One region of the Streptomyces sp. NPDC005799 genome, then DNA from elsewhere that is predicted to be linked to it. Evidence: riboswitches for the same ligand, from Rfam matches in the RefSeq annotation. Region 1 holds a riboswitch; each other region holds the start of a gene.
What was found. Region 1 has a riboswitch for S-adenosylmethionine ahead of ABZ453_RS45450 (amino acid ABC transporter permease). Riboswitches for the same ligand answer to the same signal wherever they lie in the genome.

Region 1 (5,793 bases):
GCCGGCTGGAGAGCTCGATGACGGAGGCCGCGCAGTTCACCGAACTGCTGCTGGTCCCGCCCACCGTGCTGGACCCGCCGTCCCCCGAGCCGCTGCTGCCGGGACCGGCCGACGTCCGCTTCGAGCGGGTGGACTTCACCCACGGCGGCGGCGAACCGCTCTTCCAAGGTCTCGACCTGGCCGTGGCCAGCGGCACGAGGATCGGACTGGTCGGCCGCTCAGGCGGGGGCAAGACCACGCTGACCCGGCTGCTGCTGCGGATGATGGACATCGACGCGGGCCGCATCCTGATCGGCGGCCAGGACATCAGCCGGATGCGCCAGGCGGATCTGCGCGGCCTGATCGCGTACGTGCCGCAGGACCCGGCGATGTTCCACCGCACGCTGCGGGAGAACATCGCCTTCGCCCGGCCCGACGCCACCGACGCCGAGATCCGCCGCGCGGCCCGGGCGGCGCACGTCACGGAGTTCGCCGACGCCCTGCCGGACGGCTTCGACACCATGGTCGGCGAGCGGGGCGTCAAGCTCTCCGGCGGCCAGCGCCAACGCGTCGCGCTGGCCCGGGCGATCCTGCGGGACGCCCCGATCCTGCTGCTCGACGAGGCGACCAGCGCACTGGACTCCGAGAGCGAGATCCTCGTCCAGGAAGCCCTGTGGCGGCTGATGGAGGGGCGGACCGCGCTGGTGGTCGCGCACCGGCTGAGCACGGTCGCCGGCATGGACCGGCTCGTCGTCCTCGACCGCGGCCGCATCGTCGAACAGGGCACCCACCAGGAACTCCTCGCCTCCGCCGGCGCCTACGCCAAGCTCTGGCAGCACCAGTCGGGCGGCTTCCTGACGGACGACAGCCCGGCGGGCGCCGACCTGCACTGAGCCCGGTTTCAGCAGCACCCCGGCCCGCCGGGCACACCGGCGGCGGTGACAGCGTCCGCAGGCTCCCGGGCTCACGGCTGTCGGTCCGCATCGGGTCCGTGGCTGACGGCCGGCGCCTGAACTCCGCGGTCCGGCCGCCGGCTTGGGGAGGACGACGGTCCCGACGGTGCCGAATGGGCATCGCCGGGCAGGAAACGGCCGAACAACGGCGACGTCCCGCCGCCGGTCGTGCGATATCCGTCGACTCCGCTCAAGCCCCGAGGAGCCGGTCGACCCGCCGATAGCTTCCTCGTGTCGTCACGCCGGTGATCGTCACCGGGTGCCGCCGAGGAAGCCGTACGGAGGTGGGTGGATGGACCCGGGGACACTGGTGGCGCAGGCGCTGACCGCGGGGGTGGGTGCGGGTCTGAGCGGCGCCGCCTCGTCGGCGGTGTCCGAGTGCTATGCCGCCCTGAAGCAGGCGCTCGTGCGGCGGCTCGCGGGCAGGCCCGGGGCCCTGGAACGCATCGAGCTGCTGGAGCGCCGGCCGGGCGGATCGGCCGAAGGGCTTGCTCACGACCTGGTCCTGGCCGGTGCAGTGGACGCCGAGGTCGTGGAGCACGCCCGGCGGCTGTTGGCCCTGACCGCCCCGGACGCGGGACCGCCCGGGACGTACCGGGTCGATCTGCGGGAGGCCCGGGGCGTACAGGTCGGCGACGGCAACACCCAGCACAACACGTTCGGTTAGGCGCCCGACCGACACCCACGGGCCGCAGAAAGCACCGCCATGATGAGGAACAGCCGGACCAACGGCGCCCAGGCCGGCGACGGCAACGTCCAGCACAACACCTACCTGCCACCGCAGAGGGCCACGCGCCGCCGCTCCCGGGACTACGCGCCCACGGCGACCGTGACGGCGGGCGACCACTCCACGGTCACGCAGAAGAACACCCATCTGAAGTTCTCGGTCCCCGTCATCGGCCCGCTGCTCGGCATGGCCTCCGCCCATCCCGTGATCGCCGGCGTGGCCGCGGTGACGCTCCTCGGGGGCGGCGGTCTCGCGACCTCGGCCGCGCTGTCCAGCCCGCAGCCCTCCGTCTCCACCGCGCTGGTCCGCGGGTTCCGCATGATGGACCCCGGGGGCACGCCGACCGGCTACGACTTCAGCCACACCCCGCCGGTCCCGGCGGGCACGAGTACCGACGCCATCTACGTCTCGGGCGGCTTCCTGGCCGCGAGCAACGGCAAGCTGGCCTCCTGGAACTCCGACAAACTTCCCACCGCGGCGGACTGCCGCAAGGCGGTGGCGGAGAATCCCGTGCGGCAGACCGTGACCGCCGTCCACTACCTCACGTGCTACGTCGACCGCAACGGCAACCCCGGCTACATCCTGGTCACCGCCGTCGGAAGCGAGTACACGACCATCGACACCGCTCATCTCCGCTGACCTCACCGGGAAAGTCCACCGGGGCGTCCGCCATGCGGGACGCCCCTCTTGACGTGGTTCGCGGTCGGATCGACACTCACTGAGGGAATCCTAGTGAATAGGTAGGGAAACATGAGGCGCCTTGAACCGGTCACCGTCCGCGTGGTCCGTTCGCCTCTTCTGACCTCCCGCCGTCACATCGATCTGCTGCGAGTCTGCAGCGCGATCAGGCCCCAGGGCTGAGCCGCGGCCCTTCCCGCGCCGACACCGCCCCCTCGGGGGCGCCCGTCCGGCGCGCACGGGTGAGCCCTGCTCCCAGGACCGCCGCCCCATTCCCGCCCGCCCGACGTCGCTTCCGCCGCGCGTACGTCCGCGCCCGCTCCCGGGGAGAGTCATGACCATCGCACCGCCGGTCGCCCACACCACCGCCCACGCCACCGATCGACCCGCGCCCGCCTTCCGGGGCCGCATCGGCCGGGACGCGCGCAGCGGCCACTACGCCGTTCCGGGCCGCTACCGCCTCCATCTGTCGACCGCCTGTCCCGACGGCCTGCGCATCGCCGTCACCCACAGCCTGCTCGGCCTGGACGCCGTCTGTCCGGTGACCCGGCTGCCCGCCGTGCCCGACTGCCCCGAAGGCGGCCACTCGGCCCTGCGGCCGCTGTACGAGGCCAGCGCCCACCGCTACCGCGGACCGGCCGTCGGACCGGTGCTCAGCGACGACTGGTCCGGACGGATCGTCAGCACCCACGCGCCGGACATCATGCGCGACCTCGCCCGCCGTTTCTCCGCCGGCGGTACCTCCCTCCACCCGTGCGGCGCGGAGTCGGAGATCGAGGCCGTGGAGCGCATGTGCCGGGAGGGGATCGAGGAGGCGGCGCAACGGGCCGGGTCGGCCGGTGAGGACGCGATGGTATGTGACACGGCACTGACCACCCTGCTCGACACCCTGGGCGCACTCGACCGCTGGCTCACCGGCCGCACCTACCTGATCCGTGACGAAGTCACCGCAGCCGACGTCGAGTTGTGGGCCGCGCTGGTCCAGCTCGACACCGTGCACCGCAACCACCTGGACGCCGCCGCCGTCCAGCGCATCGCCGACCATCCCACCCTGTGGGCCTACGCCCGCCGGCTCGCCGCCCACCCGGCGTTCGGCGGCCACCTCGACCTCGACGGCATCGAACGCCGTCACCACGCCCGCTGCCAGGGCCTGGAGGCCGCCGGAGCGGCCGTACGGATCCTGGACTGGGCGGCCCACGCCACCCGTTAGCCGTTCCACCTGGTGGACGGGCGTTGACATACGTTCGGGCAATTGTTTTAACTAGCAACCAGAACGGTCATGAGCGTCAGCGACAAGCCCTGGCTAGCTGACCGGCAACCCTCGCACCGCGGTGGGGTGCCCCAGGTGACGACCGGACCGGATGACCTTTCGGTAAGCGCGAGGCCCGCAGGGCCGGAAACAGTGACGGTGACGCCATGTACGCAGCTCCCAGGACGGCCACGTGCCGCCCACAGGGCTGCGTACAGCCGTACCCGAACCCTCTCGTCGCCGATCGCGCCGTCGATCTGCTCCGCGTGAACAGCGCACTGTGTACCGCATCGGGCCGTGCCCGCTGTCGGGGCTGACCTCTTCCCGCAGCCCCCGCATCCCCTGACGAACACCGCGACGCGGTGTGCCGTCGTCCTTCCCGCCCCCGGTACCCCGCTGTCGCGTCCGCCGCCGCATGCCGCCGCGCCGTCCGGGGTGTCCGACCCAGCCGGAGCCCACCATGAGTGAACCCCCTGGCGCCACCGTCACGCTTGCGCCGACGTCCGCCGCCGACGAACCGTCAAAGCCCCTCACCGCTCAGCGAGTTCTGCCGCTGCGACGCCCCGGACGCTGGATCGCCACCGCGGTCGTCCTCGTCCTGGTCGCCCAGTTCGTGCACGGCCTGGTGACCAACCCGTTCTACCAGTGGGACCGCTGGGGCTACTGGTTCCTGCGCCCCACCATCCTCGACGGCCTGGTGATCACCCTCGAAGTCACCGCCTACAGCGCGGTGTTGGGTCTCCTCGGCGGCATCCTGCTCGCCCTGGCCCGGCTGTCGAGGAGTCCGGTGCTGCGCGCGGTCAGCTGGACGTACATCTGGGCCCTGCGCTCCATCCCGCTCATCGTGGTGCTGCTCTTCCTCTACAACTTCAGCGCCCTGTACAAGACGTTGAGCGTCGGCATCCCCTTCGGTCCGGCCTTCTTCTCCTTCGACGAGACGAAGCTCGCCACCGACATGGCCATCGCCGTCATCGGCCTCAGCCTCAACGAGGCGGCCTACGCGGCCGAGGTCGTCCGCGGCGGCATCCTCTCCGTCGACCAGGGCCAGCACGAGGCGGCCGCGGCGCTCGGCCTGCCGAAGGGCTACCAGTTCCGGAAGATCGTCTTTCCGCAGGCGCTGCGCTCGATCATCCCCAACTACGTCAACCAGCTCATCGGCCTGATCAAGGGCACCTCGCTGGTCTTCTACGTCTCCCTGCTCGACCTGTTCGGCTCCGCGCAGACCATGGGCTCCACCTATCCCGGCGACATCGTGCCGCTGCTGCTGGTCGTCACCGTCTGGTACCTGATCCTGACCAGCGTCGTCTCCGTCATCCAGTTCTACGTCGAGCGGCACTACGCCCGCGGTGCCACCCGCACCCTGCCGCCGACGCCGCTGCAGAAGCTCCGCACCGCTCTCACCGAGCTGCGGGCCCGTATCCGCCGGGAGGCCGCCGTATGACCACCGACACCATCGAGGCCCTGGCGAACGTCGACGCCGCCACGGTCGAGGTGCACGACGTGCACAAGTGGTACGGCACCCACCGGGTGCTGGACGGCGTCGACCTCACCGTCCGCCCGGGCGAGGTCACCGTCATCCTCGGTCCCTCCGGCTCCGGCAAGTCCACCCTGCTGCGGGTCATCAACCACCTGGAGAAGCCCGAGATCGGCCACGTCAGCATCAACGGCGAACCGATCGGCGTGAAGCGGCAGGGCAACCGGCTCAAGGAACTCAGCGAGCGGGCCATCCTCACTCAGCGGGGCCGGATCGGCTTCGTCTTCCAGAACTTCAACCTCTTCCCGCACCTGACGGTCCTGGACAACGTGGCCGCGGCCCCGGTCGCCACCGGCCGCCTCGGCAGGACCGATGCCCAGGAACTGGCCCGGGAACTCCTCGACCGCGTCGGCCTCGCCGACAAGACCGGCGCCTACCCGCGCCAGCTGTCCGGCGGTCAGCAGCAGCGGGTCGCCATCGCCCGCGCCCTCGCGCTGCGCCCCGGCGTCATCCTCTTCGACGAGCCCACCTCCGCCCTCGACCCCGAACTGGTCGGCGAGGTGCTCGCCGTCATCAAGGACCTGGCGACCAGCGGCACCACCCTCGTCATCGTCACGCACGAGATCGGCTTCGCCCGAGAGATCGCCGACCGGGTCGTCTTCATCGACGGCGGCCGGATCGTCGAGCAGGGCCCGCCCTCCGAGGTCCTCGACAACCCCCGGCACGAGCGGAC
Region 2 (5,793 bases), on a different contig from region 1:
CCCGCGGACCGGCCAGGATGTCACCGGTGGGGCCGGCCTCGACGACCTTGCCCCGGGACATCACCACCAGCCGCTGGGCCCGGTCGGCGGCGACCCCGAGGTCATGGGTCACCAGCAGGACCGCGGTGCCCAGTTCCTGGGTCAGGGTCCGGAGATGGTCCAGGATGACCCGTTGCACGGTGACGTCGAGCGCGCTGGTGGGCTCGTCGGCGATGATCAGCTCGGGCTGCGCCGCGATGGCGATGGCGATCAGGGCGCGTTGCCGCATCCCGCCGGACAGTTCGTGCGGGTACTGCCGCGCCCGTACGGCCGCGTCGGGCAGCCCGGCCCGGTCCAGGACCTCGACCGCCTCGGCGGGAGCCGATCGGCGGGTCGCCAGACCATGGATGCGCAACACCTCGGCGACCTGGTCACCGATCCGCCGGACCGGGTTGAGGGAGACCGTCGGATCCTGGGGCACCAGTCCGATACGTGCCCCGCGGACGGTGCGCAGTTCGGCCTCCGAGAGGGTGGCGAGGTCGTGCCGGCCGAAGCGGACGGTGCCCGCGTCGATCCGGCCGTTCGCCGACAGCAGCCGGGTGATCGCGTGCGCTGTCGTGCTCTTCCCGGAGCCTGACTCGCCGACCACCGCGGTCACCTGTCCCGGCCACACGTCGAGATCCACGCCCCGGACGGCCTCGACCGTGCCGCCCCGGGTGCGGTACGACACCGACAGACCGCGTATCTCCAGCAGTGGTGTGGTCACGTCCTCGCCGTCCTCACGTTCGTCGGTCATGGCTGTCGGGACCATTCGCCGTCCAGCGCGCGGGCGATGCGGTTGGTTGCCAGCACGGTCGCGGCGATGGCCAGTCCGGGCAGCGCGGTCAGCCACCAGGCGTTGGCGAGGTAGTTGCGGCCGTCGGAGATCAACGTGCCCCACTCCGGGGCGGGCGGAGGAGCGCCGTAACCGAGGAAGCTGAGGGCGGAGACGGCCAGGATGGAGGAACCGAAATCGAGGGTGGCCAGGACGATCACCGGGCCCGCCGCGTTGGGCAGCACATGCCGGCCCAGCACCGAGTACCAGCGCGCCCCGCTCGCCCGCGAGGCCTCCACGAACACCGCCTGCCGCACCCGCAGCACCTCCGCGCGCGCCACCCGCGCGAACGAGGCGACGCTGGCGATGCCGACCGCGACCGCCACCTTCACCGTGCCGTAGCCCAGCGCGGTGACCAGCGCGAGGGACATGAACAGCGCGGGGATGGACAGGAGTACGTCGACGAAGCGCATGAGGACGTCGTCCACCCAGCGGCCCACGAACCCGGCGACCACCCCGAGCAGTCCGCCGACCACGAACGCGACCAGGACGGCGATCAGCGTCGCCTTGAGGGACAGTTGGGCGCCGTGGACGACCCGGGAGAACACGTCGCGGCCCAACTCGTCCGTGCCGAACCAGTGATGTGCGCTCGGGCCGCGGAAGTTCTGTGCGGGGACGCCCTTCAGCGGGTCCTGAGAGGTGAACACTCCCGGCCAGAACGAGGCCAGCACCACCAGGACGAGGACGACGACCGACAGCAACAGGCCCGGTCGGCGGGCCAGGAACCGCAGCACACGTCGTACGTCGCCGCGGCTCCCCGGCTCGGGGCCGGGGGCCGTGTCGACCGGCCGGGCCAGGCCGAGGGCGGTGTCGTCGACGAGGCTCTGGCTCATGCGAGGGCCGCCCTTCCGCCCGAGGCCACCACGATCCGTGGATCGAGAAGTGGGTAGACCAGGTCGATGACCACGTTCGTCGTCACGAAGATCAGCGCTCCGAACACCACGACCCCTTGCACGAGCGGGATGTCCTGAGCCGTGACCGCCGCCGCGGTGACGCGGCCGAGGCCGTCGCGGGAGAACACGGTCTCCACCACCACCGAACCGGCGATCAGTTGCCCCACGAGCAGGCCGACGACGGTCAGCGCCGGCAGGGACGCGTTGCGCAGGGCGTGCCGCAGATGAACCCGCCACCGGTCGGCGCCCTTGGCCCGCGCTGTCTCGATGTACGCCTGGTCCAGCGCGGTGAGCAGGCTCTTGGCGAGCACCTGGGCGACCTGCGCCCCGGTCGGCACCGCCAGCGTCAGGGCCGGCAGCACCAGCCCCCGCAGGCCGTCGTTGCCGAACGCGGGAAACCAGTGCAGCCGGAAGGAGAACAACTCGACCAGCAGCAGCCCCACCCAGAACGTCGGGACGGACACCCCCAGCGGCGGCAGCGACAGCAGCAGCTGCCGCAGCCCGCGCTGAGTGGTGTACGTCGCCACCACCGCCAGACCGCCACCGAGGAGCACCGCGAGCAGCAGGGCCGCTCCGGTCAGCTGCAGGGTCTGCGGCAGGGCGTCGGCCACCGTCGAGGTCACCGCACGACCGGTGGACACCGAGTCGCCGAAGTCCCCGCGCACCGCCCGGCCGAGGTACTCGGCGTACTGCACCAGCACCGGCTTGTCGAAGCCGTACTCGTGCCGCAGGGCGGCGATCTGCTTCGGGTCGACCTGCCCCGAGTCCATCCCGGCACTGGCCATCGCCGTGACCGGGTCGCCCGGCAGGTAGTCCAGCACCAGGAACGAGACCGTGTACGCCGCCCACAGCACGCCGACCGCCTGCGCGAGCCGTTTGATCACATAGCGGCGCATGCGTCAGCCGATCCAGGTGTCGTGCAGCTGGAGCCGGCTGGAGGCGTCGAAGTCCAGGTCGTGCACCTTCTTCGACACGCCCAGCTGGGTCTGGAGCTCCACCACCGGAGCGTAGTAGGCGTTCTGCACGATCAACTGCTGCGCCTCGGTGACCAGTTGCCCCCGCTTGGCCGGGTCGACGGTAGCGGCCTGCTCGGACAGTGCCGTGTCCAGGGAACTCGGGGGCAGGTGGTAGAAGTTGGCCAGCTTGGTGGAGAAGGAACTGCGCAGGATGTCGGGGTCGGCGCGGGTCACGTTCCCCCACACCGCGTCGTAGTCGCCCGACTGGAGTGTCGGCGCGAACTGCGTGACCTGGAGCTGCTTGAGGGGCACATCGACACCGACGGTCTTGAGCTGCTGCTGAATGAGCTCCAGCGCGGGCTGGTTGGTGGCCGCGTTGGGGAACCACTTGATCGTCAGACTCAGCTTCTGGCCGTCCTTGGCGCGGACGCCGTCGCTTCCGGCCTTCCAACCGGCCGCGTCCAGCAGGGACTTGGCCTTGGTGACGTCGAAGGTCAGGCCGGAGGAGAGGTCGGTGTAGTCGGGTGTCGTGTGCGCGAGGACACTGGTGGCCGACCGGGTGCCGGTCGGGAACACGGTGTCGGCGATCTGCTGCCGGTCGATGGCGTGGAGGATCGCCTGACGCACCTTGGCGTCCTTGAACAGCGGCCGGGAGTTGTTCAGGCCGAGACCGAACACCACCCCGGGGTTGGCCCGTCGCTTGAGGGTGACCTGGCCGCCCTTGAGAGCCGCCTCGTTGGCCTTGCCGACGCTGGAGACGGCGTCCACCTGACCGGACTGCAGGCTGCCGGCCCGCACACCCGCCTCCGGCACCACCTTGAACACCAGCTTGTCGAGATACGCCTCGCCCTTCTTGGACCACAGTGATGATCCCCAGGCGTATCCGGTGCGCCTGACGAGTGTGAGGGACTGGTTCTGCACGTACTGCTTCAGCACGAACGGTCCGGAGCCGGTCACCCCGTCACTGCACTTCTGCTGCGGGGTCTTCTGCACGCTGGCCGTGGACTCGATGCCGAGCGAGTGCGTCGAAGTGGCCTGCAGGAACTGGGCGTTGGGCTGGATGAAGGTCACCTTCACGGTGAGCGGGTCGACCACGGTGGTGCTCCCCACGCCGCTCAGGTAGCCCTCGGCGAGCGTGCCCAGGGCGCCGAGCTTCGGCACCGCGTCGAAGTTGTCCTTGACCACCTGCGCGGTCAGCTTCGAGCCGTCGCTGAAGGTGACACCGGAACGCAGATGGAAGGTGAAGGTCCTGGCGTCGGGACTGACCTCCCAGCTCTTCGCCAGCCACGGCACGATCTTGCCGGTCTTCGGGTCCTGGTCCGTCAGGGAGTCCACGATCTGGCGCACCGAGTAGATGGTCTCGTTGCTGGCGACCTGCTGCGGATCCACGCAGCCGGAGTCCGACCCCACCGCGAAGGTCAGGGTGCCGCCGGACCTGGGCTGTCCGGTGCCGCTGCCCGCGTCGCCGCCGCCCGATCCGCAGGCGGTCAGCAGGGCGCTGGTGGTCACAAGGGCGGTCAGTGCCGCCCACCGAGAGGTTCTGACATGGGGAAGTGCGATCACGGAGGTCTTCTCCTACTCGTGTCACCAGGCACGGCGGTGGTACGGGACACGGCCGTGCCGGGGCGTGCGGACCCGATCGGCGTGATGCCGATGTCGGGGAGCGCTGTGCAGACAGGGATCAGCGGAAAGGAAGAACAGGGATCAGCCGAAACGACGTACGGGGATCAGGCGCAGACGGATGCGGCGGCGCCTGGTGCCGGACGGTGACCAGCGCTGCAAAGGCCCGTCAGGCCTGACAGAGACAGCTGGTCGAGCGCTTGAGATCGATGTGGCGCCGACGCGAGAGCCGGGAGAACACGGTGGCGCCGGCGAAACGGGCGCTGAGGTCACCACCGTGCCGCATGTCGGTCCTCCACCTGTCCGGCCCCGGTCACGGGGCCACGCGCTTGCGGGATCGTCGGTGATCCCGCCGGGCTTTCACCTGGAGCACCCCACCGCGTGGGAGGGTTGCCGGTCAGCGAGCCAGGGCTTGACGCTGACACTCAATGCCACTCGTGATCGTACGGAGAGATCTTGCCGTTGGTCAATGGCCACCCCGGCTCAGGAACCGCCGCGCTCGCGGGGGATCTTCTGACCGGCCTCGATCGCCACCGGCAGCCGGTTCTCGGCCGGGGGCAGCGGGCACGTGGCCAGGTCCGTGTAGGCGCACGGCAGGTTCGCGGCGCGGTTGAAGTCCAGGACGACCCGGCCGTCGGCGGCGGGCGGCTCGAGCCACAGGGCCCGGTTGGCGGCGTAGGTGGTGACCCCGGAGGTGGCGTCGGTGAACAGCACCAGCAGCCGGCCCTCGCCGGCGCCGGGGAACGCGGTGAGGGACAGCTGACGTCCGTCCAGCTCGAAGTCGATCCTGCCCGGAGCGTCATAGACGTGCTCCAGGCCCTCGACGGCCGCTCCCACGGTGGTCGGCCGGGGTGTGTCGAAGGGGACGTAGCGGCCGGTCACGGCCCAACGCGCGTCGGGTGCGTAGGCAGGTGTTCCGGTGAAGGCCGTGCGCAGGGGCGCGTCCGGGTGTCGGGGACGCACGATGTCGTGGCCGCCGCGCTTGGCGACCTCGATGACGGCGTCTCCCCACACCGCGTTGACGCCGCCGCGTTCGGGCAGCACGCCGAAGCGGTGTTCACCGCGCACCGGGGTTCCGTCGACGACCAGTTCCTCGCCGTCGTCGAGGGTGACGACGACCCCGTCGGGGCCGGTGTGCCAGGCGCCGGGCGCGTCCGGGAATCGCTGGGGGCGGTCGTCGAGCCAGTGCTGGCCGGTGATCGCCAGAAAACCGTGCGGGGCGGAGAGCCGGGCCTCCTGGGCCCGGTACCACTCCAGCCAGGTCTCGGTGAAGGTGCGGAGGTCGGTCGTGGTGGCCTCGGTGGTCAACGCAATCTCCTTCGTGCAGGGGGCTGTCGGGTCTTCGGGGCGGTTCAGCGGGCGAGTTCGCCGAGCAGTCGCCAGGTGCGTCGGCGGTCGGCCTCTCCGGCGATCTCGGTGCCCGAGAACACGACCTCGGTGGCGCCCGCGTCGCGGTAACGGCGCACCTCGG
Region 3 (5,793 bases), on a different contig from region 1:
GGCCTGGCCGCCGGTGTAGGTGCGCAGGATGGTGGGGATGCGGACGTTGACGCTCACGATGAAACCTCCGGTCGGATAACGGGCTTGGGGGCGCGGGGCTGTGGTCGATATGTGCGGCTGCCGCCGCGTGGGCGCGAGCAGCCCCCACCGGCCCCCAGACGACGACGGTCTAGACGAGCCCAGCTTCCCGGAAGGACTCCAGGTTCGGGCGAATCGTTGCGGTGAGCCCCGTGTCGGCCACCGCGTCCAAGGTCTTCAGCCCATCGCCGGTGTTGAGGACGACGGTGGTGAGGCTCGGATCCAGCACACCGGCCTCGATCAGCTTCTTCGTCACGCCGACGGTCACCCCACCGGCGGTCTCCGCGAAGATGCCCTCGGTCCGGGCGAGCAGCCGAATCGCGTCGACGATCTGCTCGTCGTTCACGTCCTCCACCGCGCCGCCGGTACGCCGCGCGATGTCCAGGACGTACGGGCCGTCCGCCGGGTTGCCGATGGCCAGCGACTTGGCGATGGTGTTCGGCTTCTGCGGCCGGACCACGTCGTGCCCCGCCTTGTACGCGACGGAGACCGGGCTGCACCCCTCGGCCTGCGCGCCGAAGATCTTGTACGGCTTGTCCTCGACGAGCCCGAGCTTGATCAGCTCCTGCAGCCCCTTGTCGATCTTCGTCAGCTGCGATCCGGAGGCGATCGGCACCACCAGCTGGTCGGGCAGCTTCCAGCCGAGCTGCTCGCAGATCTCGTACGCCAGGGTCTTGGAGCCCTCCGCGTAGTACGGCCGCAGGTTGACGTTGACGAAGCCCCAGCCCTCGCCGGCCGGGTCGCCGATCAGCTCGGAGCAGAAGCGGTTCACGTCGTCGTAGTTGCCCTCGATGCCGACGAGCTCACCGCCGTAGACCGCGGCCATGACGACCTTGCCCTGCTCCAGGTCGTGCGGGATGAACACGCAGGAACGGAAGCCGGCCCGGGCCGCGGCGGCGCCGACCGCGCCCGCGAGGTTGCCGGTGGAGGAGCAGGAGAGGGTGGTGAAGCCGAAGACGCGCGCGGCCTCGATGGCCTGGGCGACGACACGGTCCTTGAAGGAGTGCGTCGGGTTGCCGGAGTCGTCCTTGACGTACAGGCCACCGGTCACGCCCAGCTCGCGCGCGAGGTTGTCGGCCTTGACGAGCTTGGTCCAGCCGGGGTTGATGTTCGGCTTGGTCGCCACGTCCGCCGGGACGGGCAGCAGCGGCGCGTAACGCCAGATGTTCGAAGGTCCCGCCTCGATCCGCTTGCGGAGTTCCTCGGTGTCGTAGGCCGAGAAGTCGTACGCGATCTCGAGCGGGCCGAAACACTCCTCGCAGGCGAAGACCGGGCCGAGCGGTACCCGGTGGCCGCATTCGCGGCAGCTCAGCGCCGCGGCGGGACCGAGATCGACGGCCTGGGAGTCGGTGGTGCTTGCAACAGTCTGCGCAGCCATGTGAGGCGAGGCCCTTTCTCCTCATCTTCCTCACGACGCATCTCGCCGTGAGACGGATTTGGCACCTTCCCTAGCCGGGAGCCTCGCGGAATGATCAACGTTGATCTACGAGACCGGCTGGAGGGTTGCCGGGGCTTCATCGGGCCGTGTCCCTCTGCCCCTCTGGATGAGCGGTATTCGGTTGTACGTTCAATGACCTCGGACATGCGATGGTCATCGACGTTGTTCAAGACTGTAACCGAAGGCCAGGACAGTTGAGAGAGTCGTCCGAACCGCGAGACAAGTGAGGAGCCGCCTACGTGCTGGAAGAAGTCGAGCGCTGGCTGAGCACCCGCTCCTGGTCCGTCACCGACCGACCGCTCCACCAGATCCTGGCCGCCAAGCAACGCACGGGCCGGACGGTGTCCGTCGTGCTGCCCGCGCTGAACGAGGAGGAGACGGTCGGCGACATCGTCGCCATCATCCGTCACGACCTGATGCAGCAGGTCCCGCTGGTCGACGAGATCGTGGTCGTCGACTCCGGCTCCACCGACCGCACGTCGGCGGTCGCCGCGTCGGCCGGCGCGCGGGTCGTCCACCGCGACGACGTCCTGCCCCGACTCCCCGCCGTCCCCGGCAAGGGCGAGGTGCTGTGGCGCTCGCTGCTGGTCACCACCGGGGACATCGTCTGCTTCATCGACGCCGACCTGAAGGAGTTCTCCTCCGACTTCGTCTCCGGCATCGTCGGCCCGCTGCTCACCGACCCGGGTATCGACCTGGTCAAGGGCATGTACGACCGCCCGCTCGCCGGCGCGAGGGGCCAGGGCGGCCGGGTCACCGAACTCATGGCCCGCCCGCTGCTCAACATGCACTGGCCGCAACTGGCCGGTTTCGTCCAGCCGCTCGGCGGCGAATACGCGGCCCGGCGCAGCCTGCTGGAACAGCTGCCCTTCCCCGTCGGCTACGGCGTGGAGCTCGGCATGCTGGTCGACGCCCTGCACCTGGTCGGCCTCGACGCCCTCGCCCAGGTCGACGTCGGCGTCCGCAGGCACCGGCACCAGGACGGACAGGCCCTGGGCCGCATGGCCGCGGCCATCTACCGCACGGCCCAGCTCCGGCTCGCCCGCGGCCACCTCATCCGTCCCTCCCTCACCCAGTTCGAGCGGGGCGAGGACGGCTTCGAGCCGCGCACCTATTCGGTGGACACCGAGGAGCGGCCGCCCATGGTGGAGATCGCGGAGTACGCGGAGCGCAAGGTCGCGTAACCCCGCGGAGCGGGCCGTATACGGGGCGAGGCCGTGAACCGGCCATACGTTTGAGTGTTTCCGGGCCGGGCTAGGTTGAGGCGTATGGCTTCCACGCACGGCGCTCATCAGGTGCTGGTCGCGTCCAACCGCGGCCCGGTCTCGTACGAGGTACAGGAGGACGGCTCGCTGGCCGCCAAACGGGGCGGCGGCGGGCTGGTCTCCGGTCTGTCGGCGATCGGGCCCGACGCGGGCGCCCTGTGGGTGTGCTCCGCGCTGTCCGACGGCGACCGGGAGGCGGTACGGCAGGGCGTCGGCGAGGAGGGCGTGCGCATGCTCGCCGTCCCGGCCGACGTGCACTCCGACGCGTACAACGGCATCGCCAACTCGGTGCTCTGGTTCGTTCACCACATGCTGTACCAGACCCCGCTGGAGCCGGTCTTCGACGCGGAGTTCCGACGGCAGTGGGCGTCGTACGAGGCGTACAACCGGGCGTTCGCCGAGGCGCTGGCCGAGGAGGCGGCCGAGGGCGCGGCGGTGCTGGTGCAGGACTACCACCTGACGCTGGTGCCGGGGATGCTGCGCGAGCTGCGCCCGGACCTCAGGATCGGTCACTTCTCGCACACGCCGTGGGCGCCGGTGGACTACTTCCGGATGCTGCCGGACGACATCGCCGAGCAGGTGCTGCGCGGCATGCTGGGCGCCGACCGGCTGGGCTTCCTGACCCGGCGCTGGGCGGACGCGTTCACGGCGTGCTGCACGGAACTGGTGGACGGGCTCGGGAACACCGAGGTCGGGGTGCACGGGCTCGGGGCGGACGCCGACTTCCTGCGGCAGCGCTCGCACGAAAGCGACGTCGAGGAGCGGATGGCCGCCCTGCGCGAGGAGATCGGTGCGGGCCGGAAGACGATCGTGCGGGTCGACCGGACCGAGCTGTCGAAGAACATCGTGCGCGGGCTGCTGGCGTACCGGCAGCTGCTCGACGACCACCCGGAGTGGCGGGAGCGGGTCGTGCACGTGGCCTTCGCCTACCCCTCGCGGCAGGACCTCGCCGTGTACCGCGACTACACCGCGGAGGTGCAGCGGCTGGCGGAGGAGATCAACTCCCGGTACGGGACGCCCGGTTGGACCCCCGTCGTGCTGCACGTGAAGGACGACTTCGCGCGCTCGCTGGCCGCCTACCGCCTGGCCGACGTGGCCCTCGTCAACCCCATCCGCGACGGTATGAACCTGGTCGCCAAGGAGGTTCCGGTCGTCGCCGACGACGGCTGCGTCCTGGTGCTGTCCCGCGAGGCCGGCGCCCACGCCGAGCTGGGCGAGGACGCGATCACGGTGAACCCGTACGACGTGATCGGCACGGCGGAGGCGCTGCACACGGCGCTGACCCTGCCGGCGGAGGAGCTGGCCGAGCGCGGCAAGCGGCTGGCGGCGGCCGCCACCGCGCTGCCGCCGGCGCAGTGGTTCCTGGAACAGCTGAACGCGCTGGTGGATCAGCCGAGTTGAGCCGCGAGGGCGGACAGGAGGCGTACGACCCCTGCCGGGCCGTCGACCACCAGGTCCGCCCTCTCCCTCAGCTCCGTGACCTCGTCGCTCCCGCTGCACACCAGCAGTCCGGGAACCCCGTCGGAGCGCAGCTTCTCCACCGCCCCGAACGCCGGGAGGTCGCCCAGGTCGTCGCCGCCGTAGAGGACGGCCTCGGCGGAGATCTCACGGACGTACTCGCCGAGGGCCACGCCCTTGTCCATGCCCGGGGGGCGGAGTTCCAGGACCAGCCGGCCGGGCTCCACGATCAGGCCGTGGCGTGCGGCGAGCTCGGTCAGCGGCTCGCGCAGGGCCTCGAACGCGGCCTGCGGGTCGCTCGCGCGGCGGGTGTGCACGGCGAGCGCGCGGCCCTTCTCCTCGATCCAGGTGCCCTGCGCCTGCCCCGCGCCGGCCCGGTCGAGGAACCCCGGCAGTTCGGCGCGGACGGCGGCGACCCCGGGGTGCGGCGCCGGGGCCGTGACCTCGCCGCTCACCGCGTCCCAGCGCTCGGCGCCGTAGTGGCCGAGGACGACCAGGTGCTCGAGGCCCGGCACGCCCGCGAAACCGCCGTGCCGGACGGCCACCTCCGCCGGGCGCCCGGTGACGACCGCGACCGCGGCCACCTTCGGGGCGAGCCGCGCCAGCGCGGGAACGGCGTCGGGGTGGGCGCGGGCCTGTTCGGGGTCCGCGACGATCGGGGCGAGCGTCCCGTCGAAGTCAAGGCCGATCACGGCCTTCCGGGGATTCGCGAGAATCGCGCCGAGTCCGTCCCGCCCGGCCCGGGTGACGGGCGTCGGCAGGGGGTCCGTGTCCGTATGGGTGCCCATACGGGGACCCTAACCGGGATACGGCGAGACATGCGCGGCTGGCGGGTGCGGGAGAACGGCCGGCTGGGGGTCGGGCGCGGGTGCGCGGGAATCGTAGGTGGGCAGGGTTCGCGGGCGCAGGGTGCGCGGAATCGTAGGAGCGCAGGCTTCGCGGGCGCAGGTGCGCGGGAATCATAGGAGCGCAAGGTGCGCGGGAATCGCGGGCGCGGGAGCGCGGGACCGTCAGCCGGTGGTGCGAGGAAATCCTCGACACGGGGCACGGGCGAACCGTCGGCCGAGCGGGCGCGGAAACCTCGACACGGCGCACGCGGGAACCGTCAGCCGAGAGTGTGCGCGGCACGGTCGACGCGGGAAGCGCGGACATCGCAGCCGGGGACGCGGCAACCCCCGAAGCGGCGTGCGCGGCAACGCTCCTCCTGGAATGCACGACAACTGTCACGGCCGGCGTGCCGCGACCCTCGACACGGGACGCGCGGGACCCCTCAGGGCCGACCCGGGGAAACCGGCAGCCGGGGCACGCTGAAACCGTCACAGTCGGCCCGCGGAAACCGGCAGCCGGGGTGCGCGGGAACCGTTGGTCGGCGTGCGGGAAGCGTCAGCGTTCCGAGCGCCGCTGCTCGCGCACCCTTCTCAGCCTGTTCACCGTCACCGGGTCGTGGGCCAGCGCCCGCTCGTCGTCCAGGAGGGCGTTGAGCAGCTGGTAGTAGCGGACCGGGGCGAGCCCCAGCTCCTCGCGTATCGCCCGCTCCTTCGCGCCGGGGCCCGC

Region 2: it holds a riboswitch for S-adenosylmethionine, as region 1 does, so the genes downstream of both, ABZ453_RS08885 (putative leader peptide) here and ABZ453_RS45450 (amino acid ABC transporter permease) in region 1, are expected to answer to the same signal.
Region 3: it holds a riboswitch for S-adenosylmethionine, as region 1 does, so the genes downstream of both, thrC (threonine synthase) here and ABZ453_RS45450 (amino acid ABC transporter permease) in region 1, are expected to answer to the same signal.

What each region holds. Positions count from the first base shown of each region.
Region 1 is NZ_JBEXXQ010000077.1:11,266-17,058, reverse strand. Features, by position in the region: gene ABZ453_RS45475 (ABC transporter ATP-binding protein) at 1-872, shown strand, start outside; gene ABZ453_RS45470 (hypothetical protein) at 1,225-1,599, shown strand; gene ABZ453_RS45465 (hypothetical protein) at 1,639-2,298, shown strand; gene ABZ453_RS45460 (putative leader peptide) at 2,410-2,520, shown strand; gene ABZ453_RS45455 (glutathione S-transferase C-terminal domain-containing protein) at 2,672-3,547, shown strand; SAM riboswitch class IV at 3,613-3,722, shown strand; gene ABZ453_RS45450 (amino acid ABC transporter permease) at 4,047-5,027, shown strand; gene ABZ453_RS45445 (amino acid ABC transporter ATP-binding protein) at 5,024-5,793, shown strand, end outside.
Region 2 is NZ_JBEXXQ010000007.1:22,850-28,642, forward strand. Features, by position in the region: gene ABZ453_RS08865 (ABC transporter ATP-binding protein) at 1-775, opposite strand, end outside; gene ABZ453_RS08870 (ABC transporter permease) at 772-1,686, opposite strand; gene ABZ453_RS08875 (ABC transporter permease) at 1,683-2,642, opposite strand; gene ABZ453_RS08880 (ABC transporter substrate-binding protein) at 2,646-4,265, opposite strand; gene ABZ453_RS08885 (putative leader peptide) at 4,492-4,608, opposite strand; SAM riboswitch class IV at 4,643-4,755, opposite strand; gene ABZ453_RS08890 (DUF1684 domain-containing protein) at 4,806-5,630, opposite strand; partial or broken gene ABZ453_RS08895 (LLM class F420-dependent oxidoreductase) at 5,675-5,793, opposite strand, start outside.
Region 3 is NZ_JBEXXQ010000019.1:151,973-157,765, reverse strand. Features, by position in the region: gene ABZ453_RS20555 (MoaD/ThiS family protein) at 1-57, opposite strand, end outside; gene thrC (threonine synthase) at 170-1,456, opposite strand; SAM riboswitch class I at 1,475-1,629, opposite strand; gene ABZ453_RS20545 (glucosyl-3-phosphoglycerate synthase) at 1,756-2,700, shown strand; gene ABZ453_RS20540 (trehalose-6-phosphate synthase) at 2,785-4,182, shown strand; gene otsB (trehalose-phosphatase) at 4,170-5,027, opposite strand; gene ABZ453_RS20530 (DUF3263 domain-containing protein) at 5,623-5,793, opposite strand, start outside.